Pelobacter seleniigenes DSM 18267: one gene and its partner. The protein of the gene in region 1 binds, or shares a complex with, the protein of each later gene. Links are inferred from orthologs where the notes say so. Each region holds a gene or a part of one and is shown in the gene's direction. Other genes may lie near its edges. The genes, in order: trxB and trxA.

Region 1 (15,800 bases):
GAGAAAAAAGCATGGTCAACAAAATCCCATATCTCGTGTTTCAGAACCTCTAGATAGGACGTGCTGGGAAAAAAGATCTATCTGTCGGGATTTTATCTGGCTCCATTCTGTTACGAATAACAATAAAAATTTTCGATATCAACTCCTGTTACATGATTACCAGCATTATTGAGCGAGCACAAAATGTGCCAAGCGCAGAAAAATCCGGCTCTTAAAACCGACCAGGCTCAAGGAGAACCGAGTGGCCTTGCCCCGATCATGACTAAATTCTTATAATCTTTTTGTTTTTCTGGCATCATTGGGCTTGGTTCGGACGGTGGACAGAAAGCGCTTAAGCTTGCTTTGCCGGGATTGCCCGGGACTGTCCGCTGCAAAAATGAATCAGGCTGCTCATTTTTGAATCACTTGCGTATGGAGTGACTTGTGCCACAATGTCAAAAAAGGAAGACTATATTTGTGACAGGGAGATGAGATTCAATGAAACAACTGGTCTGTTCATCAATACAGTTCAATATCGCCCTGGGTGATATTGATGCCAATCTTGATAAAGCCGGAGCGGCTTTGCGCCGGGTCGCCGACCGCGGCGCTCGCCTGGCGGTTTTGCCCGAGATGTGGAGCTGTGGCTATGATTACAGCCGCATCAAACAATTGGCCGGAGAGACACCCAGGGTTCTGGCCGAAATGCAGGAAATCGGCGACAAGCTGGAGCTGGTCACGGTCGGCAGTCTGCCGGAACTGGACGACGGTAAGATCTATAATACGGCTTACGTGATCGACCGCGGCCGGGTGGTCGGTCGTTACCGCAAATTACATCTGTTCTCGGCCATGCGCGAGGATCTGTTCCTGGCTGCCGGAAACGACAGCCTGGTCGTGGATACCTCGGTCGGTCGGCTGGGCATCGCGATCTGCTATGACCTGCGCTTCCCCGAGCTGTTTCGTAAATTGGCCCTGGCCGGAGCTGAAATCATCTGCCTTCCCGCCGAATGGCCGAAACCGCGGCTTGAGCACTGGCAGACCCTGGTCCAGGCCCGGGCCATTGAAAACCAGCTGTTTGTGGTGGCCACCAATTGTCAGGGGGTGCAGGGAAAACTGGACTTTTTCGGCGCCAGCCGGATCGTTTCCCCCCTCGGACACCTGCTCCAGGTTGCCGGGGAAGAGGACACTGAACTGGTGGCAACCTGTGACTTTGCCGAGATGGAAAAATACCGTCAGCAGATCAGGATCCTGGAAGATCGGCGTGCCGACATCTATGGGACCCCCTGATAAGCGGCATTAGCTAGTTTTCATCTGGAAACGGCCCTTTTCCGCCGTGACGGTGTCAATCTGCGGGCTTATTTGTGCGGCGTAAAGAACTACCCCTCCGCATAAGCCCTTGATTCCTTGCCACAACGAAAAATTGCTCGTTTCCAATCTGAAAACTAACTAACTGCAGCAGCCGCGATCATTCGGCCATGGGCTGCGCGGAATCACGATAACGGGCGGGAACCTGTTGCAGGCTGTCGGCAAACTGCAGGTTCCCGTCAGCATCGACATACAGGTAACGCCGACTGGCTTGCTTGGTTTTTGGGGGATGGGTTTTGGCACTGATCACGGTGTTGATGGGATCGGCCGGAGCAGCTATCGAGCCGTTCAACAGGCCGATCAGGCGACTGCGGAAATCGACATAGAACTCCTGGGTCTGCTTTAACCCCGGGGCAGGCAGGGGCAGTTGCACCATCAACTGGTCGAAGCCCAGAGACAGGGCCAGAATGACCACCAGCCACAGGAAATATTTGATCAGTTTCAACATCTGGGGACTCCTGAATAATCGCGCCATATTACCTGCTAATGGGGGGAAAGACAAGCTGCGGCGATTTTTCCGGGATGCTGCTGAAATCTGGTCGACTGAGTTCCTGGTCTGCGATTGAAATTGAATGAATAATTGATTTTGCATGACGGTCGGTATGAGTGGGCTTTTGCTGTGCCGGCAAAGGTTTGCGGCCTGACTTTTCCCGCCCGAGCCTAGGGAGTTCCATTTTCCCCCGGGATATGCAAGAATGCGCATTTGTTTGTTGCCATGCAAGGAGTTCTCACCATGAGTGAAACACAATATGATGTGATTATCATAGGCGGCGGTCCGGCCGGAATGACGGCGGGTCTGTACGCATCTCGTGCCTGCCTGAAAACCCTGATGCTGGAGAAGATGATCCTGGGGGGGCAGATGATGACGACCACCCTGGTTGAAAACTGGCCGGGGTATCCCGGCGGCATCGAAGGACCCGAACTGATGATGCGTTTTCAGGAGCATTGCACCGAATTCGGACTGGAAACCGGTTACGGCAGTGTCGACAAGATCATTGATAACGGAGCGACGAAAACCCTTGTTGTCGATGGCAAGGAAATGACCTGTAAAGCGGTTATCATTGCCACCGGAGTGGTGCCGAAAAAACTTGGGGTCGAGGGGGAAGCGGCTCTGGTCGGCAAAGGGGTCTCCTATTGCGCGACCTGTGACGGTGCTTTCTTTCGGAATGTGCCCATCGCGGTGGTCGGCGGCGGAGATACTGCAGTTGAAGAGGCCCTTTATCTGACCCGCTTTGCCAGCAAGGTGACCCTGATCCATCGTCGTGATCAGCTGCGGGCAACCAAGATTCTGCAGGACCGGGCGTTGGCCAATGAGAAGATCGAGGTGGCCTGGAACTCGGTTGTCGACAGTTTGGAGTCGGATAAAAGTGGATTGACCGGCGCCGTTCTGCGCGATACTCAGAGTGGGGCGACTCGCAGCATCGAGCTGCAGGGGATCTTCGTCGCTGTCGGGGTTACCCCGACGACGGCTTTTGTTGCCGATCTGTTGGAAACCAACAAAGAAGGTTATATTATCGCCGGCGAGGATACCCTGACTTCGGTTCCCGGAATTTTTGCTGCCGGAGATTGCCGGACCACAGTGCTGAAACAGGTTTCCACAGCGGTCGGTGACGGGGCTGTGGCCGCGATTATGGCTGAAAAATATATTGACGAGTTGGAGCATCTGGAAACACATCCGGAAGGTTGATTTAGCCGGGTTCATGCAATAAGACCAGCCGGGCATTGGTTGGTGTGTCAAACCGGATGCCCGGGATCATCAGGGGGGGGGAATGCTAGCCAAGGTCTGTTCAGGGGCCTTGATCGGGATAGATGCCTATCCGGTCGAGGTCGAAGTCGATATTGCCCAGGGATTACCGCAATTTTCCACGGTCGGGCTGCCCGAGGGGGCGGTCAAGGAAAGCAAGGATCGGGTCAAGTCGGCCATTAAAAATTCCGGCTATGATTTTCCAGCCCGCCGGATCACCATCAATCTTGCCCCGGCTGATATCCGTAAGGATGGCGCTGCCTTTGACCTGCCCATTGCCATCGGTTTGCTCTGTGCAACCGGGATTGTCGATAAAGAGAAGCTGGACCGTTTCATTCTGCTCGGCGAACTGTCCCTGGACGGGCGGATCAAACCGGTCCGCGGAGTCCTGCCGATTGCCGTGGCCGCCAGGAAATGGGGCGATTATGCCCTGATCCTGCCGGCGGACAATGCCGAAGAGGGGGCCGTGGTTGCCGGGCCGGATATCTTTGCCGTGCGCGACCTTGGTGAAGCGGTCTCGCTGATCAACGGGACCACGGTCATCGAGCCGTTTCGCTCTTCCGTGGTTCGCCCGGAGCAGGCGGTGCTCGTTGAAGGGGAAGATTTTTCAGAGGTGCGCGGTCAGGAGCATGTCAAGCGGGCGCTGGAAGTTGCTGCGGCCGCAGCGCACAATATTTTGATGAGCGGTCCGCCCGGCAGCGGCAAAACCATGCTGGCCCGGCGTCTGCCGACCATCTTGCCCGATTTCTCCTTTGAAGAAGCCCTTGAGACCACCAAGATCCATTCGGTGGCCGGACTGCTTTCGCACAATCATTCCTTGCTCGAGCAGCGACCGTTCCGTTCCCCTCATCACACCATCTCCGATGCCGGACTGATCGGTGGAGGCAGCTATCCGCGCCCCGGCGAGGTTTCCCTGGCCCATCGCGGAATCCTCTTCCTTGATGAATTTCCCGAGTTCAAAAAAAATGTTCTGGAGATGCTGCGGCAGCCCCTTGAGGACGGCCAGGTTTCCATCAGTCGGGCAGCCCTGAGTCTGACTTATCCGGCCGATTTCATGCTGGTGGCGGCAATGAACCCCTGCCCCTGTGGCTTTTTCGGAGATTTGCAGCATGATTGCAGCTGCACCCCGGCGATGATTCAACGTTACCGCAGTCGGCTGTCCGGGCCGCTGCTCGACCGGATCGACCTGCATGTCGAGGTGCCGCGGGTTCCCCATAAGGATCTGACCGATATCCGGCCGGCGGAAACCAGCGCGACGATCCGCGCGCGGGTCAATCAAGCACGGAGCATTCAGCGCGAACGGCTGGCGCCTTTCGGCCTGCTGACCAACAGCCAGATGCAAGCCCGCCATATCCGGCGTTTCTGCCAGCTCGACAGCGCCGGGGAGCGGCTCCTTGAGCAGGTCACCGATCGGCTCGGGTTGTCGGCGCGCAGCTTTACCCGGATTCTCAAACTGGCCAGAACCATTGCCGATCTCGCCGGAGCCGAGCAGATCGATACCAGTCACTTAAGTGAAGCCATTCAGTATCGGGGGCTGGATCGCAAGACCGTCTAGCCGGCTGCCGAAACCGTCCCGGCGCAGACTTGGCCGCCTCAGCGTTTTGGCCGGGAACAGCCTGAGTGCCGACCAGGGCACTCAGGACACCAGCTGGACTTCGATTTTTGCTTCCGGGAACTCTTTTTTAATAGCCCTTTCAACGCGCAACCGGTGGGTCCAGACCGTCGCCAGGCAGCTGGCGCAGTCTTCCCTCTGTTCCAGGCAGATGGTGCCGTCTGTCTGGACTCCGGTCAGTTCGATTTTTCCGCCCTCCCCCTCAATGCCCGCTTTTAATCCTGCGATGATCTCCTTGATTTCATTCTCCATCGTTTCCTCCTTTAGCTTGCTGACGTAAAAAATTCAGTCCGGGTCGGGTGTCTGTCTGCTGTTGGCCGATCCTTGGCACTTTGTGTGCAAAGTTGTTCCGAAAAGATTCATTAAGTAAACGATTTGCCATAAATGTGCCAAACCGAACAAGGGCGGCGACATCACCACAGAACAGGGGAGGAACTGGTATGAATTTCAATCACTTCGATGAACGGGGAAACGCCGTGATGGTGGATGTAAGTGCCAAAAATAAAACCTTGCGAACGGCTACGGCTGAGGCCGTGGTGGTGATGCCACCGGCGGTGCTTGAAGCAATTCAAGACGGTGGCATCGCAAAAGGGGACGTGCTGGGTACCGCGCGACTAGCCGGGATCATGGCAGCGAAGAAAACCCCGGATTTAATCCCCTTGTCCCATCCGTTGGCGCTTCACTCCGTCAGCGTTGATTTCGCCCAGGAACTTGCTGATGGCGTGGTCAGGGTGAGCTGTACGGTCCGGGCATTCGAGCGAACCGGGGTGGAAATGGAAGCAATGACCGGAGCAGCGCTGGCTGCTTTGACCATTTATGACATGTGTAAGGGGAGCGACAAGTCGATCAGTCTCAAAGAGGTCAAACTGATTTACAAAGAAGGTGGAAAAAGCGGTGTCTATCGAAGGGAGGAGCGGGGATGAAACGATTCAAGGCAGCCATATTGACGTTAAGCGACAAGGGTGCGCGCGGGGAGCGGATCGATGAAAGCGGGCCGGCGCTTGCCGCCTGGCTGGCCGGCAATGGGGTCAAGACGGTCAGAACCCTGATTCTGCCGGATCAGTTTGATCTGATTACCGAAGTTCTGGTCGATTGGTCCAATCGTGCCCTGGCCGAGTTGATCCTGACCACTGGCGGCACTGGGTTATCGCCTAGGGATGTCACCCCGGAAGCGACCGAAAGCGTGGTCGAGCGGCTGGTGCCGGGTCTAGCCGAGCTGATGCGGCTGTGCAGCCTGGACAAAACCCCCATGGCCGCACTGTCGCGAGCCGTAGTCGGAATTCGGCGGAATTCACTAATTGTCAACCTGCCGGGAAGCCCTAAGGCGGCCCTGGAAAATATTGCCGCGATCTGGCCGGCGATAGACCATGGAATTGCCAAGATGTGTGGCGATCCGGAAGATTGCGCACGGCAGTTCAGCTGGTAGTTCGAGGCTTGTCTCAAAATGAGACAGGTGCCTGAGAGCGTCCCAAAATAGATCCTTAGACAATGGGAATGGGCCGAACTCTCACGGCCGATCAAGGAGAGGTCGGGGAAAAGCGAACCGGCTGGCGGCATTTGCCGGGGTAGCATCAGTGGCATGATCTTTGCCTCTTCATCCCAGGCAGAGGTTGTCGGCAGGGGTGGCTCTTGAGCCTCGGTGATAGAAAATTCTTGGATGTTCAACGTTGAGCAAAGCCGCTGCCGAACAAGCATTGTTCAAGTCGGCAAGGATGGTCGCAGATGACAGCAGTAACCGACAGGAGTCGTTCTGTTCTGGAGCGTTTTCGTACTGATTGTACAGGGTGCGGTCTCTGTTCCCGATCCTGTGAAATATTGATGCAATTAGCAGTGCCCCCGGCCGAGTTGGCGGAACAGTTGGTCGCCGGGGCCAGGCTGGCAGAGTCGATGGAAAGCGCCGTTCAGCACTGTGCTCTGTGCGGTCTGTGCAGTCAGAGCTGCCCTTTGGACCTGAATCCGGGCGACCTCTTTCAGGCGGCGCGCGAGGTGTTGATGGAGCAGGAGCGCATCGACCCGCTTGCTTACCGCCCCATGCTGGTCGATCAGCAAGCGCACTTTTTTTCCCTTTATCGGCAATCCTGGGAAATTGATTTCAGTGATCTGGAAAAGTTGACCGGACCGACCCTGTTCTGGCCTGGTTGCAGCCTGGCCAGCTTTGCCCCGGAGTTGACCCGGGCAGCCCATCGGTGGCTGCAGCAGCAAGGGTTTGAGGTCGGTTTCAGTGCGGACTGTTGCGGACTGCCGTTGCACAATATCGGCCTGGGACAGCGGGGCGAACAATACCTTGCCCGGCTGGCGAAACAGTTTGCCGCCAAAGGGGTCAAGCAACTGATTACCGCCTGCCCGAATTGTTACTATCACTTCCAAAATTCTCTGACCGATATCAAGGTCAGTTCCCTGTTTACGCTGATGGTCGAAGCCGACCTGCGGCTTGCCGGCCAGTCAGGTGTGACCGTTCATGATTCCTGCCCTGATCGCGCCAGCGGGCAGATCGGTCAGGCGCTGCGGACCCTGTTGCAGGGCGCGGAGATCGTGGAAATGACCCACCACGGCAGTGAGACTCTCTGCTGCGGGGCCGGCGGAATCGTCTCCATGGTCAATCCGGAGCTGAGTCAGGCCAGGGCCGAACGCCGGGCGGCCGAAATCGCCCAGACCGGGACCGAAACCTGCGTCAGTGCCTGTATGGCCTGTGTCAAGCGTTTGCAGGGGACAGCCAACCTCAGCGCCGTGCAGGCGCAGCAGTGTTCGGAACCGGCTCGGGTTGTGCATATCCTCGAATTGATATTCGGCATCGAGATAGATCACGACCGCTTGCAACAACAGCTGGAACTGATGTGGCAGGGTGAACTGGGGCAACGCAATCTGGCGCTGTTGAACGGCGCAGGTCAAGAAGAGTGACGTGACGTGCGCGGTGCCGCTATGCCGCTGGCATGCTGAGAGAGGACAGGAGAGATGAGTTCTGAACCCGGAAAGAATCGTTTTATCGCTCGCAGACGGCGCAAGGCGAACTGCCGACTCTGCAGTTATCTCTGCGGAATCGAGGTGTTCAGCGAAGGCAATAAAATAGTTAAAATAAAGCCTGACCCTGAAAGATATCCATATAATGAGGGTATTGTTAATGGTTGCCGGCGTTTCCATAGCAATGTGGAATTCTTGTATCATCCGGAACGGATCAATTATCCGCTGAAGCGCAAAGGGGAGCGCGGCAGCGGCCAGTGGCAACAGATCAGCTGGGAAGATGCCCTCGACGAGATCGCTGAACGCCTGCTGGAGTTGAAAGCGCAATTCGGCGGCGAAACCCTGGCCACCTCCATCGGTGGACCGCATACCACCTTCTGGCCCCTGCATCGCTTCCTGAACCTGTTCGGCAGTCCGAATAATATGGGGATCGGTCAGATCTGCTGGAATCCCTCGATCTGGGTCAACAGCCTGACCTTCGGCTGGCCCCTCGAAAACGAAATCGACCCGGAGACCACCGAATGTCTGATTCTCTGGGGCGTCAATCCGGCTGAATCGGACAATTCCCTGTTCTGGCGCACGGTCCTTGCCTACAGCAGAACCGGCAAACCGCTGATCGTCGTCGATCCACGCCGCACCCGAACCGCTGCCTTGGCCACCCAGTGGTTGGCCCCGCGCCCGGGCAGCGACGCGGCCCTGGCCCTCGGTTTACTGCAGGTGATTATTAACGAGCAGTTGATCGACGCGGCTTTTATCGAACAATGGTGTCATGGTTTCAGCCAGCTGCGCGACCGGGTGCGGGCTTATACCCCGACCCATACCGCCGAGCTGACCGGAATTCCCGCCGCACAGATCATTGCCGCTGCCCGCAGTTATGGCCAGGCCCGGCCGGCCTCGATTTTTCACGGTCGAGGCATCGACCAGATCGGCGCCAACAGCATGCAGGTTCACCGCGGCATCGCCTGCCTCAAGGGGGTGACCGGCAATGTCGACCGGCGCGGAGCCTCGCTGGTCTCGGAACGGCCCGATTATATCCCGGAAATCGATCTGGAATTGACCGAACGGCTCAGCGCAGAGCAGCGCAGCAAGCAGCTCGGGCGGGAGCGGATTCTCCTGCAGAGTTATGCCGGTTACGAGCGATTGACGCAGGAAACCATGAAACACGGCAAGCGGTTGCCGGCCCGCTATCTGACCTCGGCCCAGCCGAACCTGGTCTGGCGGGCCATGCTGAACGGTGTGCCGTATCCGATCCGGGCCATGATCGTCAGTGGTAGCAACCCGCTATTGTCCCAGGCGGACAGCCGGCTGATCGAGCGCGCGCTGCGCAACCTTGAGCTGAGTGTCTCCCTTGAGCTGTTTCACAACCCGGTCACCGCCCTCAGCGATTATGTCCTGCCCATGGCCGGCAGCCTGGAAAGACCGGTGTTGCAGACCAATGCCGGTGTTGCCAACCTCGCCTATGGCGGACCGGCAGCAATCGAACCGCTGTTCGAGCGGCGCACCGATTTCGCCTTCTGGCGAGACCTCGGGATTCGCTGCGGTCAGAACCGGGAGTGGCCTTGGCAAACCTTTACCGACAGCCTTGAGGATATCGTCGCCCCTCTGGGTATGGATTGGGCCGGTTTCTGCCAGACCGGACTCTATTGTCCACCGCCCAGCTACGGCAAGCATGAACAGCTGCAGCAAGCAGGACAGCCTGGCTTTGCAACGGTCAGCGGAAAAGTCGAACTGTATTCCGAACTGCTTGCCGAACTCGGTGCCGAACCGCTGCCGCAGCATCAGGCCTGTGCCAAACCAACCGCGGAATTTCCCCTGACCCTGATCAGTGGCGGGCGCAAGCAGCCCTACTGGGCTTCGTCCTTCCGCCAGCTGCAGACGCTGAAAAAGAATAATCAACAGCCGGAAGCTGAAATCAGTCTGGAAACCGCAAGTGATCTGGGTTTTGTCGACGGCCAGGAGGTGTATGTGGAAACCGCTCGCGGCCGGGCAAAATTCACCTTGAAAATCTGTGCCATGAAAGAACAGGTGGTGAACGTGGACTACGGCTGGTGGTTCCCGGACCAGGACCTGACCGAACCACACCTGGGCGGCCTGTTCGAGGCCAATGCCAACCTGCTGACCCAGGCTGATATTGAGGACGCCGATCCCCTCCTCGGCCAGTGGAAATATAATGATATCCCGTGCCGGATCTATCCGGTTGACAGTGAAAAATCGGACCTTTCTGAGAACTGTAGCCTGTCCGAAGCCTAAAGGAGCACTAATTATGAGCAGTCAAAAGCACGCGCTGATTTTTTTCACCAAAGTCCCGACCCCCGGGCTGACCAAAACCCGCCTGACCAAAGAGGCCGGTGGTATTTTTACACCGGAAGAGGCCGCCGATCTTTATCGGGCGGTGATGCTCGACACGGCCGAGGTCGGGTTCCGGGCTCTTGAACTGTTGCAGAGTGAAGTCAGCAACGGGCAGGACAGCTATGATTTCTTTGTCTGTGCCACCCCTGCCGCTGATCATCCCCGCCTTAAAGAGATTTTTGCCGAAATTGAAAGCGATGTACCCCTTCACTTCATTGCCGACCAGGGGAGCAACTTCAACGAACATTTCAACGATTCGTTTCAGCAACTCTGGGCGCGTGGTTATGCCAGTGCTGTGGCCATCGGCGGTGACCAGCCGCAGATGACCACCAACAATATCATGCAGGCTTTTCGCTGGTTGAGACGTTTTGGGGCCGAGGAGTCAGGGCTGGGGCTGGTGCATTGCCCCTGCCAGGCATGTGGTGTCTCTCTGGTCGGGATGACCAGTAAAACGCCGATGGATTTCGAAGGGGTCTTTTACAATACTGACGGCGTCTCCGCCCTGGATGCGATCATCAACATCTGTGAAGCAGGCAATATCCCGGTGGCCGCCCTGGAGACGGTAGCTGATATCGACAATACCGAGGACCTGGCCCATGCGTTGAGCCTGGCCCATTCGCAGCAATATACCAGCCGTTTTCAACCCGAGGTGGTGGTTCCCCAACGGTTCCTGGCCTGGGCTGCAGAAGTCGGGCTGGCGGTTTGTACCCCCCCCAACAGCGACCATGATCCGCGGGAGTTGATCGATGCCTGAAGTCCGGGTTAACCAGCAACGCTGCACCGGCTGTGGGATGTGCGTCAATTTCTGTCCGGTGGATGTTTTCGAATTACAGCAGATCGCGGCTGACCAGCACAAAATTGCCAGCCCGGTGCGGGAGACGGAGTGCTGGGCCTGCGACACCTGTGTCGGCCAATGTCCGGTCAATGCCATTGAGATTATAGAGAATCACGCCGAGGCCGAGCTCCGGAAGCAACAGGTTCAGCCGAGCGCTCCTCCGTTGCCGGATGAAGAACGCGAGCTGTATCGGGAGTGGCACCAAGTCCTCTTCGATACCCTGCGTTTGCGCTGGAACCCAGTGGCGATTTCACTGATTCGTCAGGATCAAGCGCTTCCCGATGTGGCCATTCCAAGGGTCAAGCTTCGCTTTTGTCAATCCCTGATGATGGCTCGGCGCGGCAAATCCCTGCTCATGCCGGCCCAATGTCATGCCTGTCCGGATGGCACCCATATCCTTGGTTTGACGGAAATCCCGCCCAAACTGGCCAGCGGCGAAATGTATATCCATTTCCGCAAGCTGGATTCCATGGAGGCGGCCCGGCAGATGATCAAGGAACGGCCGCGCCTGCCGGAACGCTCCACCAAGGCGACCCTGGTGACACCGCTGCACAACGCGGCGGCCACCCCCGACGTGATCGCCATTATCGCCAATCCGGAACAGATCATGTGGCTCTGCATGAGCGCCGCCTATTACACCGGGCATCGTTTCGATTTCCACGCCAGCGGCTACAATGCCCAGTGTGTGGAGACCACCCTGCTCCCCTATACCAGCCAGAAGTTCAATATTTCCTTCGGCTGTTACGGTTGTCGGGCCAGTTCGGACGTCAGCGATGACCTGATGTTCATGGGCGTCCCGCGGGCACAGATGTCGGAACTGATCAAGGGGTTGCAGAAGCTCGGCCAGAAGGCGATTACGGATTCGCGGAACAAGATCTACTTGCCGCCCAATATCTGAGTTGTGGGGCGGCTATTGCCGACTGCCACCGGGTATCTAACATCCGCGAAATAGAACTCTCAAAATAGCTTGAAAAAAAGACAGTGCCGATTCCGTTAAGGGATCGGCACTGTCCATATCCGGGTCATGATCCGGTCCTGCCAGGCTGTTGAAGCCTAGGCTGCCTGGAGACAGAGTCTGTTCAAGTTGAGCAGTGCCGCGGCTGCAGCGATGGTTGTGCCGAAAAAATAAAGAGGCTTGTGATAGGTTTCCGCATGGCTGAGCAGTTGCGGAAGAGAATTGTTGACGATGGTTGAGCCGGTCGCCAGCAGAACGTCACAGGCCTGGAAAATCTCTTCTCCCCGGCTGGCTCCGTCCCAGATCTGCACGCCGTATTTTTCCTTGCCGATATTATCCTGATCAAGATCCGTCACCCTGACCTTTTCTGGGCCAAGGAGTTGACAGAAATTATCGATGATGGCCGGTTGAAAACCGATAATCCCAACCCTGACACCGCTGCCGTGCTGTTCAAGAACCTTTGCGGCAATTTCCCGGGCACAGAGCTCCGGTTCCTGGTTTTTGCAGTGTACGGTTCTGTCTGCCTTACCCAGATAACGCATCACCGCATTCAGGGTCGCGATAAACAAGGCTCTTTCCCCATTGTGACGGAGTTCCAGGTTGAGAATAGCGCTGATTTTGCCTGTGAAATTCATCGGCATATCCGTAAAAGACTGCCCCAGCGCGCCTTTGAATTCCGCTTGGATCAAACTCTCTTTCCCCTGCAGCAGAGGAAAGTCCCGGCGCTCGGTCTCGCCAATGGCTTCGACGGTACTCAATTTTTTGGCGGTGATGTTGATGTCGCTTTCGAGCAGGCCGTTTTCACGGGCTATTTCGGTAAATGAAGATTTCAGCTGATGAAACATGACAAGTCCCTCTCAGAGTGTTCAGCAAGTGGTTGTGGTGGATGAACAAGGGCGAGAGAAAATAATAGCCCCTGGTGGTAAGAATGCCAAGGGGGGAAGGGAGAAGATAACGATTAAGATGTGTATTATGGCAGGAGCTTATTTTGGCGGATATTTTTACTCCATACAAGGCAGGCCGGTCTTGTCATTGAGTTAGGGTTTGAAATTGACAGAGAGTCCTGAAGTTTTCTGAAATAAGGGAATCGTTTGCAGCCATCGTCCAAAATTGCAGGGGCAGAATCAGGTGCGGCCCCTATGGTTTCTCGTGAACAGGTTTAATAACGACAGCGATGTTAAGGCTTAGTGATTACCTTGCATACGTCCTATAGCTCTCAACACTTTGGTAAAAGCTTTAAAAGGAGGGTGGTTAAAATTTTCTTTTTAGATGTTTGACGTTGTACATTTTCTTGTCAGCTGCACTCAAAAGTTCCTCTTCGGTGTTCCCGTGCTCGGGGTATAGCGCACAACCAACACTGGCGCTGCTCTGCACTTTCAGAGAACCGAACTGAAAGGGGGGTCGCAGTGACTCGTCGATTCGTGACATCAGGATATCAACGCCTGACCGGCCGTTTATCTGGGGAAGCAGAAGAACAAACTCGTCACCGCCCATACGCGCCAGAGTATCTGAATCCCGCATCAGTGTCTGCAACCGGTCTGCAACGCCCTTAAGCAGCATGTCTCCCACATCATGACCGTGGGTGTCATTAACCTGCTTGAAACCGTTCAGATCCATAAAGAGCAGGGCCAGGGGCTGTTTGGTTCGACGGGCCATAGAGAGAGCCCTTTCAAGGCGTTCCTGTAACAGATAGCGGTTGGGCAAACCCGTCAGATTATCGTGAAGAGCCATAAACCGCACCTTCTCTTCTGCAGCCTTGCGTTCGCTGATATCAGAAACGATGTTCAGGGTTGCCGGGCTTCCATTCCAGCTGATCAGCACACCTGTGAGCTCAATCGGATAGATGGTGCCATCACGTTTAAGAAAGAGACTTTCGTATCGATTTGGTGCGGCTTCACCGCCGAGTCGCTTCAGATAATTGGTCATCATAGTCTCTCTTGCTTCGGCAGCGATGAGAGGCAAAAAGGATTCCAGATTCAGGAGTGAGTCCTTATCGTAGCCGGTCATTTCACACATGCGCGGATTTAAGTATACGAGCCGCTTGTTCTGTACGACCGCGATTCCTTCAACTGCGTTATCAGTCAGATTGCGGAAGGATTCTTTGCTCTGCTGCAGTTTCAGGTTGGCCTTCTCCAGATTAAGGGTCGTTACATGAAGTTTATTCCTGCTTTGCTGCCCGGGAAGAGAGATTAATCCGATGGTCAATGAAACATATCCACCGATAAGGATGAACATCATGATGACTGTGACGACGTTTGGGGACAGAAATGACTGGGCTTGGGGAGTTCCGATGTCAAAGAAGGTCAAAACAGTTCTGATAAGGAAGAAAATAGCGAGAAACAAGCTGGCGTATCCGACTGAAATACTCCTCATTTTCAGACCGGTTTCGGACCTATCTAGCAGCAGGTAAAAACAGCGAAAAGATGCAATACACAGCAGGATCGAAAAGATCCATATTCTGATGGCTAGATCAGGATGCGCATAGGTGTAATACAGAAACGAACCGATCAAAACCAGAACAGGGGCTATCTCCCAGGCGAGCCCTTTTTTTAGGAGAAAGAATTTTCGTAATCCTGTGCAGAACAAAGACCAGCCCAAAATGAACAGAGTGTTGGCAAGGACAATTGAAATGAAAGACGGCAAAAAACCTTGAAATGCGAGCAGAAAAGAGCCACATGTTGTTGTCAACATGGCCAGAGCCCACCAGCCAGCACCTTTTTCTTCACGGTTGTAAAACCAAAACATTGACAGATTAAATGTAAGGACAGAGCAGAGAACAGACCAGACCGCGAACAGGGTCCTGATATCAAGTAGTTGAATCATGAAACAGCATCTAGGGAAAAGTAATCGGATAGCAAGTGCCGGGCAAAATTGAAATTCGATATTATCAGCTGTTCGAAAGGATGCAACAGTAAACGGGCTTCTGTGAAACAACCGGGCATGACAGTAGGAGCAAGGGGGCGTTCATTAAATGGAGCTGTTTTGACTGATCCAGCAGAGAGGGGACATCGATTATGGCTAGACCGTTACGCATCCAATATCCAATGCTTTTTATCACGTCACGGCACGTGGGAACGAACAGCAGGAGATTTACGAGCTGTTAAAGGATGACGCTTTGCGTGTGAAAAAGGGGACGTTGTTGATATTTTGATATTCTGAGTAAGGTTGAATTTATGCCACGCCATGCACGCATAGATCTGCCTGGATTATTACAACATGTCATAGTCCGTGGTATCGAACGCCGCAAGATCTGAGGGTGTCAGTGTCCGTTGACGAACTTTTAGTAGCTCCCAGAATAAATTCTGTGCAATGGCAAAAAACCACTTTTCCAAATTCTTTCCGCGTGATATCCAAATAAATACAGGTTTCCAAATTGAAATCAGCTGATGAGGCTGTCGCAGGAGAATAATCAATCATGGACTATGAGTCTTTGCTTGCCGACCGCACCACTGGAATGTCGGCAAGTGCCATCCGCGAAATTCTTAAAGTTGTGTCCCAACCCGGGATGATCTCCCTGGCCGGAGGGATTCCGGCTCCGCAAAGCTTTCCCATGGATCTCATCGAGGAACTGACCGCGGTGGTCCTGAAGAAATACGGTGCATTGGCATTTCAGTACGACCTGACCGAAGGCTTTCTGCCACTTCGCTCGGCTCTGGCCGAGTATTTGAAGCAGAAGGGAATTTTCCTGACCCGGGAGGAGATTATTATTTCCAGCGGTTCCCAGGGTGGTCTGGATGCCATCGGCAAAATATTGATCGGCAAGGGGAGCAAGGTTGCGGTCGAAGCGCCGACCTACCTGGGCGCGCTGCAGGCCTTCAATCCTTATCAGCCCGAATATGTCCGCCTGGAAACCGATGATGACGGGGTGATGCCCGAGTCTTTGGAGGAGGTCCTGCGTTGCCACAAGGTGAAATTCATCTATCTGGTGCCGACCTTTCAGAACCCCACCGGCCGGACCCTGCCCCTGGCGCGGCGGGTCCAGATTGCCGAGATTCTGCAGCGCCAT
Region 2 (15,730 bases), 1.3 Mb from region 1 along the record:
TTCAACTGCACCACCACATTGGGGCTTAAAGCGCTGGCAACCATCAGCACAAAGGCCAACGGCGCAGCGAAAGAGCCCATCACCGAGAGCCGGAAGCGCAATTCCAGTAACAGGTAGAGCAGCACCAGACACCAGGCAAAAAACGACAGGGATTCCTGCAGGCTGGTCACCGGTGTCCCGCCGACCCTGGAGTGGAGCACCGCAAAAGAGCCCGCATGGACGATGACCCCGACGAGCAGGAACCAACGCCCCAGCCGTCCTGCTTTGGTTTTTTTGCCGATCATGGCGGCCAGGTAAAGAATGCTCGCGGTGAGATAGATCAGAGTGGTGCTAGAGGTCAACAGAGTCGAGGTTCCCATGGTACCCTTTCCGGCGCTTCGGACCCGCGATGATAAAACATCATTCGGTTACCGCTTCTCATGAAGTCGGGAGATTGTATTGTTCACCAATCTCGTGTGTCAACTTTTTTATTTTCCTTACAGATTTTATCAATTTGGCGCTTCAGCCGTTTCGAAGCAGTCTTTTTCTAACGGCCGAATAATTCTTTTTCGACCAGCTCACAGAGCAGATGACCGGCAAATTGAGCCAGTTCCAGCAGCCGTGGCATAGAATCGGTGGCCAGGTCAATGCAGACGTCAAGATCATCCTTGAACAGAGGGTCTTTGCGGCAATCGCCGGACAACAGCACCACGGCCTGCTCGTTTTCCAGGGTTTCTTCAACCAGGGCCTGAAGTTCGGGAGCAGCAGACCCGTCGGAGCAGACCAGCAACAGATGGTGCTGGCTGTTGACCGCACGATAGTGGCGTACCAAATGCTGTTCGAACTGCCCTTCCGCCATCATCCGAGCACTCAGCAGGGGATCACTCCCGAGGCAGAGCGCCGGCAGGACCGGGCGGTCGAAATCAAGCCGGAAGGCAAATTGCGCCGCCATCAGCTGGGCAATAGCCGCCATATGGCCGTGTCCGGCCAGAAGGAGTTGCCCCTCTTCGGCAAACAGACCAGCGAGCCGTTTGGCCAGCGCCACCATCTGATCGTTCTGTTCCTGACAGAATTTTTCGTGCAAAGCGAGGACTTGAGCGCACGCTTCGTTGATTTGCTGATTCATTCTTTACCTCCAGAGCCGGTTCCCCCAAAACTCAGGAAAGCTCGGCACAAGCATAATATGGACCGGCACCCTTGCTGTCAAGCGCGAGCGGACACCGGAATACAACTTGATTTTTCTGTAATCTTCTCTATATATTTGAGTTCGAATATCAATTCACCGAAACAGAAAAGCCACTACTGGAAAAAAGGAGAAGTCGATGGCTAGCGACAAAGTACTCGAAATTACCGACGCTCAATTTGAAGCTGACGTTCTTAAATCTGCAACACCGATTCTGGTCGATTTTTGGGCAACCTGGTGTGCACCCTGCAAAGCGATCGCCCCGGTGCTCGATCAACTGGCGGAAGAATATGAAGGCAAGATCAAAATCGGCAAAGTCAATGTCGATGAAAATCCGGCCACTCCCGGTCAGTATGGTGTGCGTGGCATTCCCACCATGATCCTGTTCAAAGATGGCGAAATCGTTGACCAGCTGGTTGGCGCCGTGCCGAAAAACCAGGTTGAGAATCTGCTCCAGAAAGCTCTTTAACAGCCACCACCAAACAGGCTCCGATCCACAGGATCGGGGCCTGTTTTCCAATCATCTCCGCCCCAAAGCATCTCCGCCGTCGGCCAGATCGCAGCCCAGCTCAGAACTGTCTTTTACTGTCCAGTAAAATGGTCACCGGCCCGTCATTGACCAGATCGACCGCCATATCGGCGCGAAATTTACCGGTTTGGGTGGCCACGCCGCGAGCGCTGACCTGTTCAACAAAATAGTCGCACAGAGGCTCTGCTTGCTCGGGGAGCGCCGCTGAAGAGAAACTGGGCCGTCGTCCTTTGCGACAGTCCGCCAGCAGGGTGAACTGCGACACCACCAGAATCTGCCCGCCGCAATCCGCCACCGAGCAATTCATCTTACCGACCGCATCTTCAAAAATCCGCAGCCCTACAGTTTTTTCCGCCAGGTAATCGGCGGCCGCACGGTCATCACCGTCCTCAATCCCCAGCAGAACCAGCAATCCCTGACCAATCGCGGCTATCCGTTGCCCGGCGACACTAACCCCGGCCTGACTCACCCGTTGAATCACTGCTCTCATCAGCAGATTCCTTCTTTCGACCCGGCCAGCTGGCGCAGCAGGGCCAGATTCTCCAGGTCATGACAATGCTCCGGGCCACCGGGAGTTTCCAGTATTTTCGGTGTGTCGGCAAAGCGCTGATCACTCATCAAGGCGGCAAACCCGGCCCGGCCGATCTCCCCTTTGGCCACATGTTCGTGCCGATCCACCCGCGAACCCAAAGGTTTCTTGCAGTCGTTGAGGTGAAACAGCGCCAGCCGGTCGCAACCGAGCAGACGATCGAAACCAGCCATCACCTCATGGTAGGTCTGGGCGCTGCGCAGATCATAACCGGCGGCAAATGCATGACAGGTATCAAAACAGACAGCAAACCGTTCCGTCCCGACCAGGCTGCAGATTTCTGCCAGATCCTCAAACCGGGCGCCAAGACTGGTCCCCTGGCCGGCGGTATTTTCCAGTAGAACTCTGACCCTGGACGGAGCTCCAGCGAAAATGCTGCGAAAGCTGGCGGCAACGGTCTGCAAACCCGCCGCAACCCCTTGTCCCATGTGCGCACCGGGATGCATGACCAGATCACCGATGCCCAGCTGCTCGCAACGAACCAGTTCATCGACAAAGGCATCAATCGATTTTTTCCTGAGCTCCGGATCCGGGCTGGCCAGGTTGATCAGGTAACTGTCATGGGCTGCCACATAGCGAATGGGACTATTTGCGTGGGCGCTACGAAACGCGGCGATGGCTTCTGTGCTCAGCGATTTTGCCTGCCAACGGCTGGCATTGCGGGTAAAGATCTGGATTGCGGAACAACCGATCAGTTCCCCCCGGCTGAAGGCTCGGTCAATACCACCGGCAATCGAGACATGGGCGCCGATCAACAACTCTGTTGTGCTAGGCCGACTCACCCGGCAGCTCCCGCCCAGATTCCCAGCAATCCGGCGATATCCGCCGGTTCCCTGATCCAGGCATCGACAAAGTCAAAGCTGTTCTGCGGATCCTGCGGCCCGACCAGCACGGTTTTCATTCCGAGCTGCTTGGCGGTTTGCAGGTTCTGCGGCTGATCTTCCACCATGACGCACTGCTCACCGGTCAGTTGCAACTGGGTAAGAACCTTGTGATAGGGTCCGGGATTCGGTTTCGGTTGATAATTGTCGATGCGGATGTCGAAAACATCCACAAACAGCCCGTCCAGCCCCAGGGCGTTGACCACCCGGTCGGCATGATCGCGGGAGCCGTTGGTAAAAACATAGCTGGGTGCCGGCAACCCGGCCAGCACGCTCTGCAGTCGCAGATCGCAGGAAAGCCGGCTGGCGACGTCCACGGCATGCACATAGTCCAGATAATCTTCCGGATTGACCCCATGATGGCGAATCAGCCCCTGCAGGGTGGCGCCGTAATCTTTCCAGTAACGCCGCCGCAAACCATCGACCGCCTGCGGATCAATGGCGACGATCTCTTCCATGTAACGGTTGATCCGCACATCGATGAGCGCAAAGAGGTCCTTTTCCCGCGGATAAAGAGTGTTATCCAGATCAAACAGTATCGCTTTCATACCCGCCTATTTCGGTTCATATTCGCCGCTGAACACTTCAACGGCAGGGCCGGTCATCAGCACCGGTCCGTTGTCGAGCCATTCCAGTTCCAGCTCACCGCCGCGTAGATGATTCAAGATCTTGCGCTCGGTCTTGCGGGTCAGAACGCCGGCCACGGTAACCGCCGAAGCCCCGGTTCCGCAGGCCAGGGTTTCCCCTGCACCCCGCTCCCAGGTGCGCTGGATCACCTCTGTCCGGCTCACAATCTGGACAAACTCGATGTTGGTACGGCGCGGAAACCAGTCGCTGGTTTCGATCTGCGGTCCGATTTCAGTGACCGGAAAGGCGGCAACATCATCGACATAGACCACCGCGTGGGGATTGCCCATGGAAACACAGGTCAGCTCAAGGGTATGACCGGCAACCACAAAGGGAACCAGCACGGCGGTTTCGGTCGCTGGACCGGTCATGGGGATGGCGGCACGCTGCAGTATCGGCAGGCCCATGTTGACGCGAACCTTGGCCACCAGGCCGTCGCTCCCCAGAAACAGCTGCAAATCAAGCACCCCGTTGCCGGTTTCAACCTGCAGCGCGGTCTTCCGCACCAACCCGTGATCATAAGCGTACTTGGCAACACAACGGATCCCGTTGCCGCACATTTCCGACTCACTGCCATCGGCATTGAACATCCGCATGCGCACATCTGCCACTTGCGAAGGCAGGATCAGGATCAGCCCATCCGAACCGATGCCGAAATGTCGGTCACTGGCACGGCGCGCAAACTCCTCGGGATCGGCCACCTGTTGCTGAAAACAGTCGATATAAATATAGTCATTGCCGATACCATGCATTTTGGTAAATTTCATTTTCACCCCCTGGACCGTTGTGATTATATGAAGCTCTCTGATAATATAATGAGACTATCTCATGCTCTCAACTCTTAACGTTTTATTTCCGGAGAAATCATGGCGTTTTTTCTAAAAACCAAAATCTGGCAGACCGGGGCGCTTGACTGGTGGGGAATGATCAACAATGAGGATGTGTTCCTCGGCAACCGCGAGTTCCCGCAACCGCCGGAAGAAGGCGATGAATGGCTGGTCCGGAGCACCGGACAGCGTTTCAAAATCATCGACCGGGAGATTCGCCTGATTGCTCAGGAGGAACCGCAGGACCAATGGACATATTGAACATCATTCAGATTCCGGCCAGTGACATGGATAATTTCTCCTACCTGGTCTATTGTCCGGAAACCATGCATGGCGCGGCCGTTGACCCTTCGATGCATCCCGAACGCCTGCTTGAAAAAGCACGGGAATTGAACGTCGACCTGAAACTGCTGCTGAATACCCACGGCCACAGGGATCATGTCGCCGGCAACGGGGCCATTATTGAAGCGACCGGAGCAAAACTGGCGGCCCACCCCCAGGACGTGCCAAACCCGGACATCATCCTCTCGGAAGGTTCAACCATCCAGCTTGGCAACGGTCTGCTCAAGGTTCTGCACACTCCAGGGCATACCCCCGGATCGATCGTCTTTCGCAGTGGCCTGCAGCTGATAACCGGCGATACCCTCTTTGTCAGTCGCTGTGGCCGGGCGGATCTGCCGGGCAGTGATGTGGCAGCCCTTTACGATAGCCTGCAGCGCTTGAAAACCCTGCCGCAAGACACCACTATCTACCCGGGGCACGACTACGGACCCCAATCGACCTCAACGATCGGCTGGGAACTGGAGCATAATGATTTCCTGAAATGTCCCGACCTGCAGAGTTTTATCAGACTAAGAATGGCCTGAGAGAACCAACCTGCCCAGGCACTCAGTCGGTCAGAACCCAAGCGGGTCATTAAATAGGTTCATCTCTGAAATGTTCAAGCAGTTGGCGAGTAATGCGCTTTTCCCCACCGCGCAAAAAGACCGTCATCGATTTTGTGCGTCCCTTCATGGCTCGGCAGGCTTTTTTTCCTACCACCCGCTAGCGCTTCAGATTGATCACGCGGGTTCCTGCCAGACGATCATTCCAGCCGCGGCGTTGCGGATTGGCAAAAACGGAGAGATACCCGAGTCCGGCGGGCAGCAGTTGGAGCAAACCGCCGACCGTATGCAGAAAAGCATGAGGAAAATCCAAGGCATCGCCGCCGATGGTTTCAACCCGCAAACCGGTAAGCATTTTCCCCGGCGTCTGTCCGGCCAAAAAATGGAATAGGGTGAAATAGCCAAAGAACAGAGAAAACAACACCAGGAAGTAAGGGATAGAAAGGTCCAGCAAGGTGGTCACAGAGGGGAGCAGCTGATCGTTCACCCCTCCCATGGCAGCTTCGGCAGCAATAACAAAGCTGCCGCCGACCACAGCCAGCACGATGATATCGCAAAACCCCGCTAAAAGACGCTTGCCCAAACCGGCCGTGTCGAGTTCTTCAGTGGCCAAAACGGAAACTTCATCATCAATCGCTTCGTCGCTATCGTCAAGCACAGCAGTTGCCGCCAAAGGCGAGGCAGTAACCTCCTCGTCGACACTCGCCAATTGCTCAGCCAGCTCATCGAATTGCCGGTAATATTCAGCGTAGACCGCTTCCTCGTCGCGAACTTCGGCTGGTGCCGAGACCACAGGGGTCGGCGCCAGATCGGGCTCGTCCAATGCCAGCTCAGCATCCGGTTCGACGGGAATCTCTTCCGCCACACTGAAGAGATCATCCTGCTCCTCCGCAACGGCAAAGGAGTCCGTCAGCATAGCAGGACTCTCGTCCAGCAGGGCCTCAGCTTCGTTTTGAGTCAGGTCGAACAAATCCGCCGTAGATTCAGCATCCGGAGTCCCCTCGGCTGCAGAGGACTCCGGAAAATCAAAAGGGTCTGCGGGGTCCTTTCCCGGTTCTTTTTTGGCCGCATTCGTCGCGCTATCCTCATCCGGATCAAAGCCGAAATCATCCTCCAGATCGTCTTCCTCTGGCAGATCGAAGGAAAAATCAGTACTATCCGTCGCTTCGGCTTTGGCCTTTGGGCCTTCCAGGGTTTCCTCGACATCTTCGTCCTCCGGAGCTTCCTCAAAAAGCTCGTCAAAGGAAAGATCGTCATCCTCGGTGCTGTCCCCCATGAAATCAAAGCCGAAATCATCGCTTTCGGCGGTCGGGGCTTCCGGTTCCGGACTAGTTTCGAAAACAGGTGCAGCGGCGACCGAAGCCGTTGCAGCGGCAACCGCGGCATCAGCATCGAAATCGGTTTCGACCGCTGTTTCACCAGCAACCGTCTGTCCGGGGAACAGGACGCTTTTAATTCCGTAACGCTCTTTGAACTCAACCAGGTCTTTACCGCATTTTTTGCAGTTGTCGAGATAGTCAAAACTGTTGAAGCCACACTTGGGACATCTCATGATTTTTCCTTTCCTCTGAGCACGGTTCCTCAACCATGTCGGCCCGTAGCAAAATCACCATAAAGATATTGTAAAATCGACATTATCGCAAGCCCAGCGGTTTCGGTGCGGAGAATTCTCGGCCCCAGCCCAACAGGGACAAACCCGGCTTGTTTGATCAGTTCGATTTCGTTGCGGCTGATGCCTCCTTCGGGTCCGATGATGACAGCGACACTCTGCGGAATCTGGCGAGGCAGAGCTGCTGTCAACGAACCGGCTTCCTCTTCCCACAGCACCAGCTTCAAATCAGCCTGCACCTGGCCCAACGCCTGAGGTAAAGACAAATCAGCCTGGAGTTCAGGCAAGTGATATTGGCGACTCTGGCGCGCGGCTTCCTGGATGATTTTCCACCAGCGCCCCAGTTTTTGCTCTTTTTTTTCGGCTTTGAGACGGCCAACGCTGCGTTCCATCGCCACCACCTGAAAACAGCTGACCCCAATCTCCGTCCCCTTCTGGAGGATAAGCTCCAGTTTTTCACCCTTCGGCAGACCCTGGAGAAGGGTCAAACGGCAGGCTGCGGCAGGCTGGGTCTCAACCTGAAGAACCTGCACCTGATCCAAAGCGTCCAGAACCCCCCTGGCAACCTGTCCGGTGCCGTTGAACAGTTCAACTTCGTCGCCGGGACTCAGGCGGAGAACGGTCTTGATATGTTTTCGTTGTTCCGCCGGCAGCACCAGCACGCTGCCGCAACTCAGCTCTGGTTCGGGAATAAAAAAACTCCGCATCAACGATTCCGGCGATAAAGGAGGCAGACCCAGTCGTCCAGGTAACGACTGGCAAAGGATTCCAGCGGAAAACCGTCAAAACCCGCGCGCACCAGCGCTTCTTTCTCCCGCAAAATCCCGGACAGAACAAGCCAGCCGCCCGGCCGCAAATGCGCCATAAAAGCAGGACCGAGCCGGACATTCTCTTCCGCGAGGATATTCGCAACGACCAGATCAAAGGATCCCGGAAGAGACTCCAGGGGCGTCTCCGTTACTTTAATGCGCTCCTGATAACCGTTCTTCTGCACATTTTCGCGGGCGACCTGACAGGCAATCGGGTCAATGTCATTGGCCAGCACCGCTGCGCAACCCAGGGCCGCGGCCCCCAATGCCAGCAGGCCCGAGCCGGTTCCAACATCCAACATTTGAGCGGGCGGCGTGGGGCTGGCCAGCAGCTCCGCGATGGCCTCCAGACATAATCTGGTCGTCGCATGCGAGCCGGTCCCGAACGCCATCCCCGGATCGATCTCAATGACCACATCATTGGCAGCAACTTGAGCCTCTTCCCAACTGGGACAGACCACCAGTCGCTCACCGACGCGAAAAGCGGAAAAATTCTGTTTCCACTGTTCGGACCAGTCCTCAATCTGGACGGTCTCGCCGAGGAGGACTTCCAGGGACAGTTCATCCGGCAGCGGGGCCTGGCGCAGGGCCACTGCAACCTTCGTCACCAGCTGTTCGGGGGAACAGTCCGCCTCAAAATAGCCCTTAAGCCGATAAATCCGCTCCGCGTCAAGGGCATCGTCAGGCACCACAAAGGTATCCAGCTGCCGTTCTTCAACAACAACGCCGGAGCATCCGCAATCGGCAAGCAAGACGCTGACCAGATCAACCCAAGCCCCAGGAACACCAACCTCTATCGCAATCCATTCATTTTTCATCATCACTAATTAACAGAATCTATCAATGAAAACAATAAGGAATCAGTAAATTTGTACACTCTGACCATAAACAAAAATAATTAAAAGAATCTATCATTGCCCTTGCGCACTTTTTTAGACTCTGCTAAAGTTTAATCTGATTTTCATGAGCCTGAGCTAGTAAAACCTCATGATATTATTTTTTCAGATTAAAACCAACCCTTTACCAAACCCATTTCAACAAATTGGTGGCGGGGTTTTTAATATTCCGCACCACTAGATACAGGTGCAACGGCATTGACCAAAAGGAGACTCATTGATGCGGATCCTGGTTGTCGAAGACGAAAAAAAGGTCGCCAGTTTTATCAAGCGGGGCCTGGAAGAAGAAGATTTTACTGTTGATGTTGCCCATGACGGCGAAAGCGGTATCGCCATGGCGGAAAGCTCCAGTTATGATCTTATTCTGATGGATGTCATGCTACCCAAGAAAGACGGCCTGAGTGCAATCAAGGAGTTACGTGAAAAAAACATCTCGACCCCGATTCTGTGCCTGACCGCCAAGGACACCGTTGAGGATATCGCATCCGGCCTGGACATCGGCAGTGATGACTACCTGACCAAGCCTTTTGCCTTTGCCGAGCTGGTGGCACGGGTCAGAGCCCTGATCCGCCGTGGCTCACAGGACCGCGGGGCCGAACTCTATTTTGCCGATCTGCGGCTGGACCCGGTTGGCCACAATGTCTGGCGCAATAACCGGCCAATCGACCTCACCGCCAAGGAATACGCCCTGCTGGAATACTTCATGCGGAACCCGAATCAGGTTCTGACTCGAACCATGATCGCTGAACATGTTTGGGACTACACCTTCGATTCCTTTACCAATATCATTGACGTCTATGTCAATTATCTGCGGAAAAAAATTGACCGTGATTTCGACAAAAAACTGATCCATACCGTCCGGGGCGTCGGCTATGTCCTGAAAGATTCGGACTGACCCTGGTCTCCAGGGTCATCTGCATTTATGATGAAGAAAATATTGAGAATTGATTGGCCTGCTCTGCAACAAACAGCCGGCCAATCGCCACCACCCCAAGATGACCCATATTATTATTGGGAGGAACAATCGCATTGACCTGCTCAAACAACCAGCAGCGAAAATATAAACATGCAAAGGCATCTGCCATCAATCGCCTGATTCAGCTCATGAATAAAACCGATCCGGAAGTTGAGCCCCTCTTTTTCACTCCGGAAAGTACCGATCCTGCAGAAGTCCAGGAGCTGGCCCAAAGCTATAATGCGCTGATGGAGCGAATGGCCAACAATCTGCGCCGGTCAAGACAGTTTGCGGCAGATGTTACCCATGAATTGCGGACGCCTTTGACCATTTTGCGCGGCGAAACAGAGCTCGCCCTGCGCAGTGGACGGGATCAGGAAGAACTCAGAAAGGTTTTGGAATCAAACCTTGAAGAGATCAGTCGCATGAGCTACCTGATCGAGGACCTGCTGTTGCTTTCCAAAAGCGACCTGGGACAGATTCCTTTAAAAATGGAGCCCATCTATCTGCCGGAGCTTATTGTCGAACTGCACCACCAGGCCCAATTGCTGGCTGCAGCAAAAAGTATCCGCGTAGACCTGAACTGCCCCCGCCAGGATATTTTTATTCTTGCGGACAACCTGCGAATGAGACAGGTCCTGTTAAACCTGCTGACCAATGCGATCAAATATACGCCCGCGGGGGGGAAGGTCGGGATAGATATCGAACTGACCGATCGGGACCAGGTCAGAATAACGATCAGCGACAGCGGCATCGGCATCGCCCAAGAAGAATTGGAACTTATTTTCGAACGCTTTTACCGGGTTGATAAAACCCTTAACCGTAATGACGGCGGATCAGGCCTCGGTCTGTCCATCGCCAAATGGATTGTCGAAGCCCACGATGGAACCATCAGCGTTTCCTCAACCCCTGGCCAGGGAAGCCGCTTCAGCGTGACGCTCCCGCTGACCGAAAGCGAAAATTTCGATTAAATAAACTTTAAATTTTTTTAGTTCACTTTTCTGAACGATTTTAGTATAAGTACTTCCAGAAACCTCTTCGGAGGTTTCGCGCCCCGAAGACCTACCCCCCCTCCAGGTCTTTGGGGCTTTTTTTTGCCTTACTCTCCTGCCCTTCTTGCTCTACCAACTTTCAAAACAACCATCTGCCTGTTATAATTTCGCCGGAGCTCGGTGGAACAGCAAAGCCGGTTCAGAATGCCGACCCGTTCCCCAGCCCATTCTCCACGCCACATCCCCTTCAGGAGGTCAGAATTCATGTTTTTTCAACCCCGCGCAGTTTACCTGGCAGACTCTTTCATGCTGCCCGTCGGCAAATACAACGGTAGACACCGTCCCAAAATGAGTTTTTTCGAACTGGTCGACGCACTTCAGCCATTACTGAACAATTCCAAAATCGACAAGGACCGCATCGGCTGTGTTGTGGTCGGCTCCCAGAATCCGTTTGCTTTTTCAGGGATCGACAATGTTGCGGCTAAGGTCAGCGGCCGGCTCGGGATCAGCGGAGCAAAGTCCGTTCTGGTCGATACCGCATCCTCCTCGGGAGCTAGCGCTTTTGAAGCGGCTTTCATGGAAGTCGCATCCGGGCAACATGATCATGTCCTGGCCCTCGGCATTCAGAAAATGAGTGATGTCTCAACCCGTGAAGCCACCAAAATAGTCGCCGGGGTCATCGACCGGGAAGAAGCCGAATACGGGCTGACCATGCCTGCCTGCGGAGCGCTGGTTGCCCAGTCCCTGATCCAGGAATTCGGCTTGAGTCTGGAAAAATGGAGCCACTATACCTCGCGTTGGACCGAGCGGTCCCATCACTATGCCGCACAAAACCCCAACGCTCATCTCAACTATGAAATCCCGGCAGAGCAGTATCTGGCAGAAATGGATGGGGGGAAAAATTATCTGTATTACGACCCTCTCCATTATTACGATTTTTGCCCCATGTCCGACGGAATTGCGGCCTGCCTGCTGACCTCGCAGAAGAGCCGGGTCCGGGTGTCAGGGGTTGGCTCCGGCACCGACATCCCGACCATTGCGGATCGCCTGACCTACACCAGTTTTCCGGCGACTCGCATTGCCTTGGCTCAGGCGCTGGGCATGGCCGGGCTTAAAAACCTGCACGAACTGAATACTCCCGTCCATATCAACATGCACGACCCCTTTAACGGCTTCGGTGCCATCAACTTAGTTGACCTTGGTGTTGTTCCCCGTAAAAATCTTTTGGATGGGCTGCTCGATGAAAAACTGACCGGACCGAGCGGACTGTTTCCGACCAACCTCACCGGCGGTCTGAAAGGCCGCGGCCACCCCCTCGGCGCAACCGGAATGGTCCAGATCGTTGAAAATCATCAAATGCTCGTCAGCGGCGATTACCAGGCAGCCCTATCCCATTCCATCGGCGGGCCGATCAACAATAACGTCGTCATCCTCTTGGAAACCCAGGAGCAGTTTCTCAGCCGTGGGGCGGTACCCTATCGGCCAGAGGGCAGACCGCTACTCGGCCGGCTGAAACCGGCCGACATCACCCTGGAAACGATACTGGGGAAGGAACATAAATGCACGGCCAAGTTACTGGCCAAAACCTCACGGTTCGATTTCCGCACCGGAAAAGCCCAACGCACCCTGCTGGTTTTTTCCAAAAAGCATGAAAGCGAGAACTACCGCTTTTTGATCGGCGTCGCCCCGGAAACTGCGGCTTCCCTTGAGGGCCTGAAATACGGCGATAAAATTCAGCTGCAACAGGTCGATGGCGAGCTCAGCATCAACGATGTCCCGATTCGTCGACTCTATCGTAAAACCATTGAGGGGGTGGTCGAAATCGCGGATACGGCAATGCGTCATCTGCGCCGGAAAAAGGAGTAAATTTGCGCATCTGCACAGTGCAAAAACAGCCCTGTCATGATAATCTGCGTCGATGCGGATAACAGTTAAACAACAAGTCCTTCTGGCTCCTGCAACGATGCTGATTCTCTTGGTTCTGGTGCTGGGGTTTATGCAGTACACGTACTGGAACCTCACCGCCAAAAGAGCGGAAGCCAGAGCCATCGGCACCACCTTTGTCGCCGTCGCTGAAGCGGACATGGCCGCAAGAAGGCTGCATCTCCTCATGCGGACGCTGCAATATACCGGGATGGCTGCGCCTGAAGATATGGCCCTTATGGCTGACCTCTACGAACGCCTGCTGGCGGCAGTCGATCGCCTTGAGCCGTTCGGCCCGCTCAAGCAATCAGGGCAGATTTCGCTGCTGAAAAGCCTGGTCCTGGAGTTAAACCCCGGCAACAGCCCGGAACCGGAACAGACTGCCGAATCCTTTGCCAAATTCAGGGCCGAACTGTCTGCGCTGTCCAATCTGACTCAGGTCTATCTCAACAAACTGCGCTCCACCCAGGAACAGGACATTGACCACTTGGTCGAAAGGGCGGCGGTGGTCTCCATGTCCATCCTGGTCCTGGCCATTATCCTCGGGCTGTTTATCTCGACGTATTTCAGTCGCCGGATCCTGCACCGCATCCAGGATCTGTCCCACAACGCAGTGCGTATCGCAGATGGAAAGCTTGATCTGCCCCCTGCTCCCGACCGCATTCGCGACGAACTGGACACCCTGGCGGTCTCCATCAACAGGATGACCAAACGACTGACCCAGGTTATCGGTAGTGAAAAACTTTTTGAAGGGGCGGAGGAAGAACGTCGGCGCATCGCCATGGATCTTCACGACCAGTCTCTTTCCGACCTCTCCGGCATTCTGCGCGGCCTGCAGAATCTGGAGCCGACTCTCCCCGAAAAAGAGCTCAGGGAACGCATCGACAACCTGGAGCAGGATCTGGGCCGGGCTATTTCCAACCTGCGTGAAATCATGAACAATCTGCATCCGCAGACGTTGGATATCCTCGGCCTTGGCGCAGCCATTGAAGCACATCTGGAGCAACATTGCGACTCAGACGATTTGCCCGCTTACCATTTCCATACCGACCCGCGCATCAACAATCTGCAACTGGGCCGGTTGCAACAGCTCTCCCTTTACCGCATCGCCATTGAAGCGATCCGTAATGTGTTAAGGCATGCCGGGGCCAATCGCTATGAAGTTGACCTGGAACTGCGCGATACGGTACTGGTCCTGTCCGTTGAAGATAATGGTCGGGGCCTGCCGGTGTTACCGGCTCATCACGAAGGACGGGGCCTGAACAATATCAGGGAGCGGGCCAGAAAAATTGGTGCTGAGGTCAATTGGACCGCCTCCCGCTTTTCCAGTGGCACTCGGTTCGAATTGACACTCCCCTGCAGCACCGACCACGTCAAGGGATAACACCATGAAACCATTGAAAATCATCATCGCCGAAGACAACCCCAAAGACCTTGAGTTTCTTGAACTGCTGATATCATCCTGGGATGAAGAGGTCAGCGTGACCCATGCCCACAACGGTCAGGCCGCCCTGGAATTGGGGCTCAATCAGGAGGCGCCCCTGGTCATCAGCGATATTCAGATGCCCGAACTCAATGGTATTGACTTTGCCCGGGAACTCTGGCAGCAAAAACCGGCGGCACGCATTGTGTTCTGGAGCCAGTTCAAAGACGAAATGTACGTGCGAGCCCTGGCCAAAATCGTTCCTCCGGAAACAGTCTACGGGTATATCCTCAAATCCAGCTCGAAAGAACGGATTGCCTCAGCCATCCACACCGTACTGATCGATGAACAATGCTGGATTGCCCCCGAAGTTCGCAAAGTTCAAGGGCGGGCCGGCCATTCCCTGACGGCCCTCTCCGATATCGAATACGAGGCACTGCTCGATATTTCCCTCGGTCTGACCGATAATCTGATTGCCCAACGGCGCTATCTGTCCAGGCGGGGGGTGCAGAGCAGACTCAATTCCCTGTACAGCAAACTGGGTATAGATCAGGAACAGTTTCATAGCGATAAATACGGAGATTCCTTTAATTTACGCAACCGGGCGGTAGCGGTCTCCCTGGCGCGGGGACTTATCAACGCTTTTGAAATGGAAAACGAAGAACAGGATTTTCAAACCTGGTTTAAGCGCTTTCAGCGCAACAACAAACCCAAAGATACTTTTTAAATCAAGAACTTGACGTTGAGCTAGTCCATTCAGTTAAGAAATTAGTGGATTTGGTCATTTCCGTCCTACTAGCCGATAAAACCCTATTTTTAGAGAATGAAATTCTCCATCTTATCTTGTTAAAACCCCTATTTTATGCTAAAAGGTCTTACCAAAAACTTTGGAGATTTTCATGACCACCGTATTCAAACCGATCCGCCCCAAAAAGCTCTCGGAAGAAATCGTCGATCAGATTAAAGAGCTTATCTCACGCGGTGAGTTGGGCCCCGGACAGCGCATTCCCTCGGAGAGGGAACTGGCCACGCTGCTTGGCGTCAGCCGCCCTTCGGTGCGCGAAGCGATTATGGTGCTGGAAGCCATGGGCTTCCTTGAATCTCGCCAGGGGGGTGGAACCTTTGTCCGTTCACTGGCAGACGCAACCATGGCCGATCCCTTGGCCAATATGGTTGAGCGGCGCGATCCACGCATGCTGCATGCCTTGACCGAGGTCCGCATCGGCCTGGAAACCTGGTCGGCTTACCTGGCAGCAAAGAGAGCCGAAAAACCAGAATTGGATCGCCTGCGCCAACTGTTTACCATTATGGAAGAACAGGCTGAAAACGGTGGCTGGGACCCCGAGGTCGATTTTCAATTTCACCTGACCATTACCGCAGCCAGCCACAATACGCTGCAGGTTCATGTGCTGAACACAATACAAACCCTCTTTCAAACAACGATCATGGTCGCACTCGGTGAATTTTACAGCAAGGAAGGCTACATCAAGCTGCTGCTGGAACATCACCGCAACATTCTTGAGGCTATTGAAAATCGTAATCCGGAGCGAGCCAGGGAAGTTATGATGCAGCATCTGACCCTGGTCGAAGAGAAGCTCGCCCTGTTCCTGCAGACCAGCCCCCC

What was found.
Region 2: the proteins of trxB (region 1) and trxA are in contact, whole or in part, in a crystal structure (PDB 1F6M), measured with the Escherichia coli proteins. The link is inferred for Pelobacter seleniigenes DSM 18267 from one-to-one orthologs.

The regions. Positions count from the first base shown.
Region 1 is NZ_JOMG01000002.1:1,246,449-1,262,248, reverse strand. What follows is about bases 1,098-4,051. They hold trxB (thioredoxin-disulfide reductase), read left to right. Parts: upstream 1,098-2,074; coding sequence 2,075-3,028; downstream 3,029-4,051. Other genes in these bases: N909_RS0108435 (YifB family Mg chelatase-like AAA ATPase), read left to right, coding at 3,111-4,051; N909_RS0108445 (hypothetical protein), read right to left, coding at 1,442-1,789; N909_RS0108450 (carbon-nitrogen family hydrolase), read left to right, coding at 1,098-1,263. Also shown: more of N909_RS0108450, read left to right, coding at 478-1,097; more of N909_RS0108435, read left to right, coding at 4,052-4,640; N909_RS0108430 (NifU family protein), read right to left, coding at 4,722-4,949; cyclic pyranopterin monophosphate synthase MoaC, read left to right, coding at 5,138-5,620; N909_RS0108420 (MogA/MoaB family molybdenum cofactor biosynthesis protein), read left to right, coding at 5,617-6,123; N909_RS23760 ((Fe-S)-binding protein), read left to right, coding at 6,420-7,595; N909_RS0108410 (molybdopterin-dependent oxidoreductase), read left to right, coding at 7,650-9,905; N909_RS0108405 (TIGR04282 family arsenosugar biosynthesis glycosyltransferase), read left to right, coding at 9,919-10,758; N909_RS0108400 (DUF169 domain-containing protein), read left to right, coding at 10,751-11,737; N909_RS0108395 (Rossmann-like domain-containing protein), read right to left, coding at 11,893-12,639; N909_RS24525 (sensor domain-containing diguanylate cyclase), read right to left, coding at 13,046-14,617; N909_RS0108380 (aminotransferase-like domain-containing protein), read left to right, coding at 15,210-15,800.
Region 2 is NZ_JOMG01000002.1:2,510,721-2,526,450, reverse strand. What follows is about bases 83-2,966. They hold trxA (thioredoxin), read left to right. Parts: upstream 83-1,301; coding sequence 1,302-1,631; downstream 1,632-2,966. Other genes in these bases: N909_RS0114385 (deoxyribonuclease IV), read right to left, coding at 2,181-2,966; dtd (D-aminoacyl-tRNA deacylase), read right to left, coding at 1,732-2,181; N909_RS0114400 (SIS domain-containing protein), read right to left, coding at 527-1,105; ccsB (c-type cytochrome biogenesis protein CcsB), read right to left, coding at 83-359. Outside these bases: more of ccsB, read right to left, coding at 1-82; more of N909_RS0114385, read right to left, coding at 2,967-3,062; N909_RS0114380 (pyrimidine 5'-nucleotidase), read right to left, coding at 3,059-3,709; dapF (diaminopimelate epimerase), read right to left, coding at 3,716-4,555; N909_RS0114370 (hypothetical protein), read left to right, coding at 4,655-4,876; N909_RS0114365 (hydroxyacylglutathione hydrolase family protein), read left to right, coding at 4,864-5,481; N909_RS0114355 (RDD family protein), read right to left, coding at 5,660-7,051; N909_RS0114350 (16S rRNA (uracil(1498)-N(3))-methyltransferase), read right to left, coding at 7,081-7,815; prmA (50S ribosomal protein L11 methyltransferase), read right to left, coding at 7,815-8,738; N909_RS0114340 (response regulator), read left to right, coding at 9,034-9,708; N909_RS25745 (hypothetical protein), read right to left, coding at 9,734-9,898; N909_RS0114335 (sensor histidine kinase), read left to right, coding at 9,918-10,739; N909_RS0114330 (thiolase family protein), read left to right, coding at 11,025-12,626; N909_RS0114325 (sensor histidine kinase), read left to right, coding at 12,724-14,067; N909_RS0114320 (response regulator transcription factor), read left to right, coding at 14,072-14,833; N909_RS0114315 (FadR/GntR family transcriptional regulator), read left to right, coding at 15,006-15,730. UniProt on the Escherichia coli protein: Participates in various redox reactions through the reversible oxidation of its active center dithiol to a disulfide and catalyzes dithiol-disulfide exchange reactions.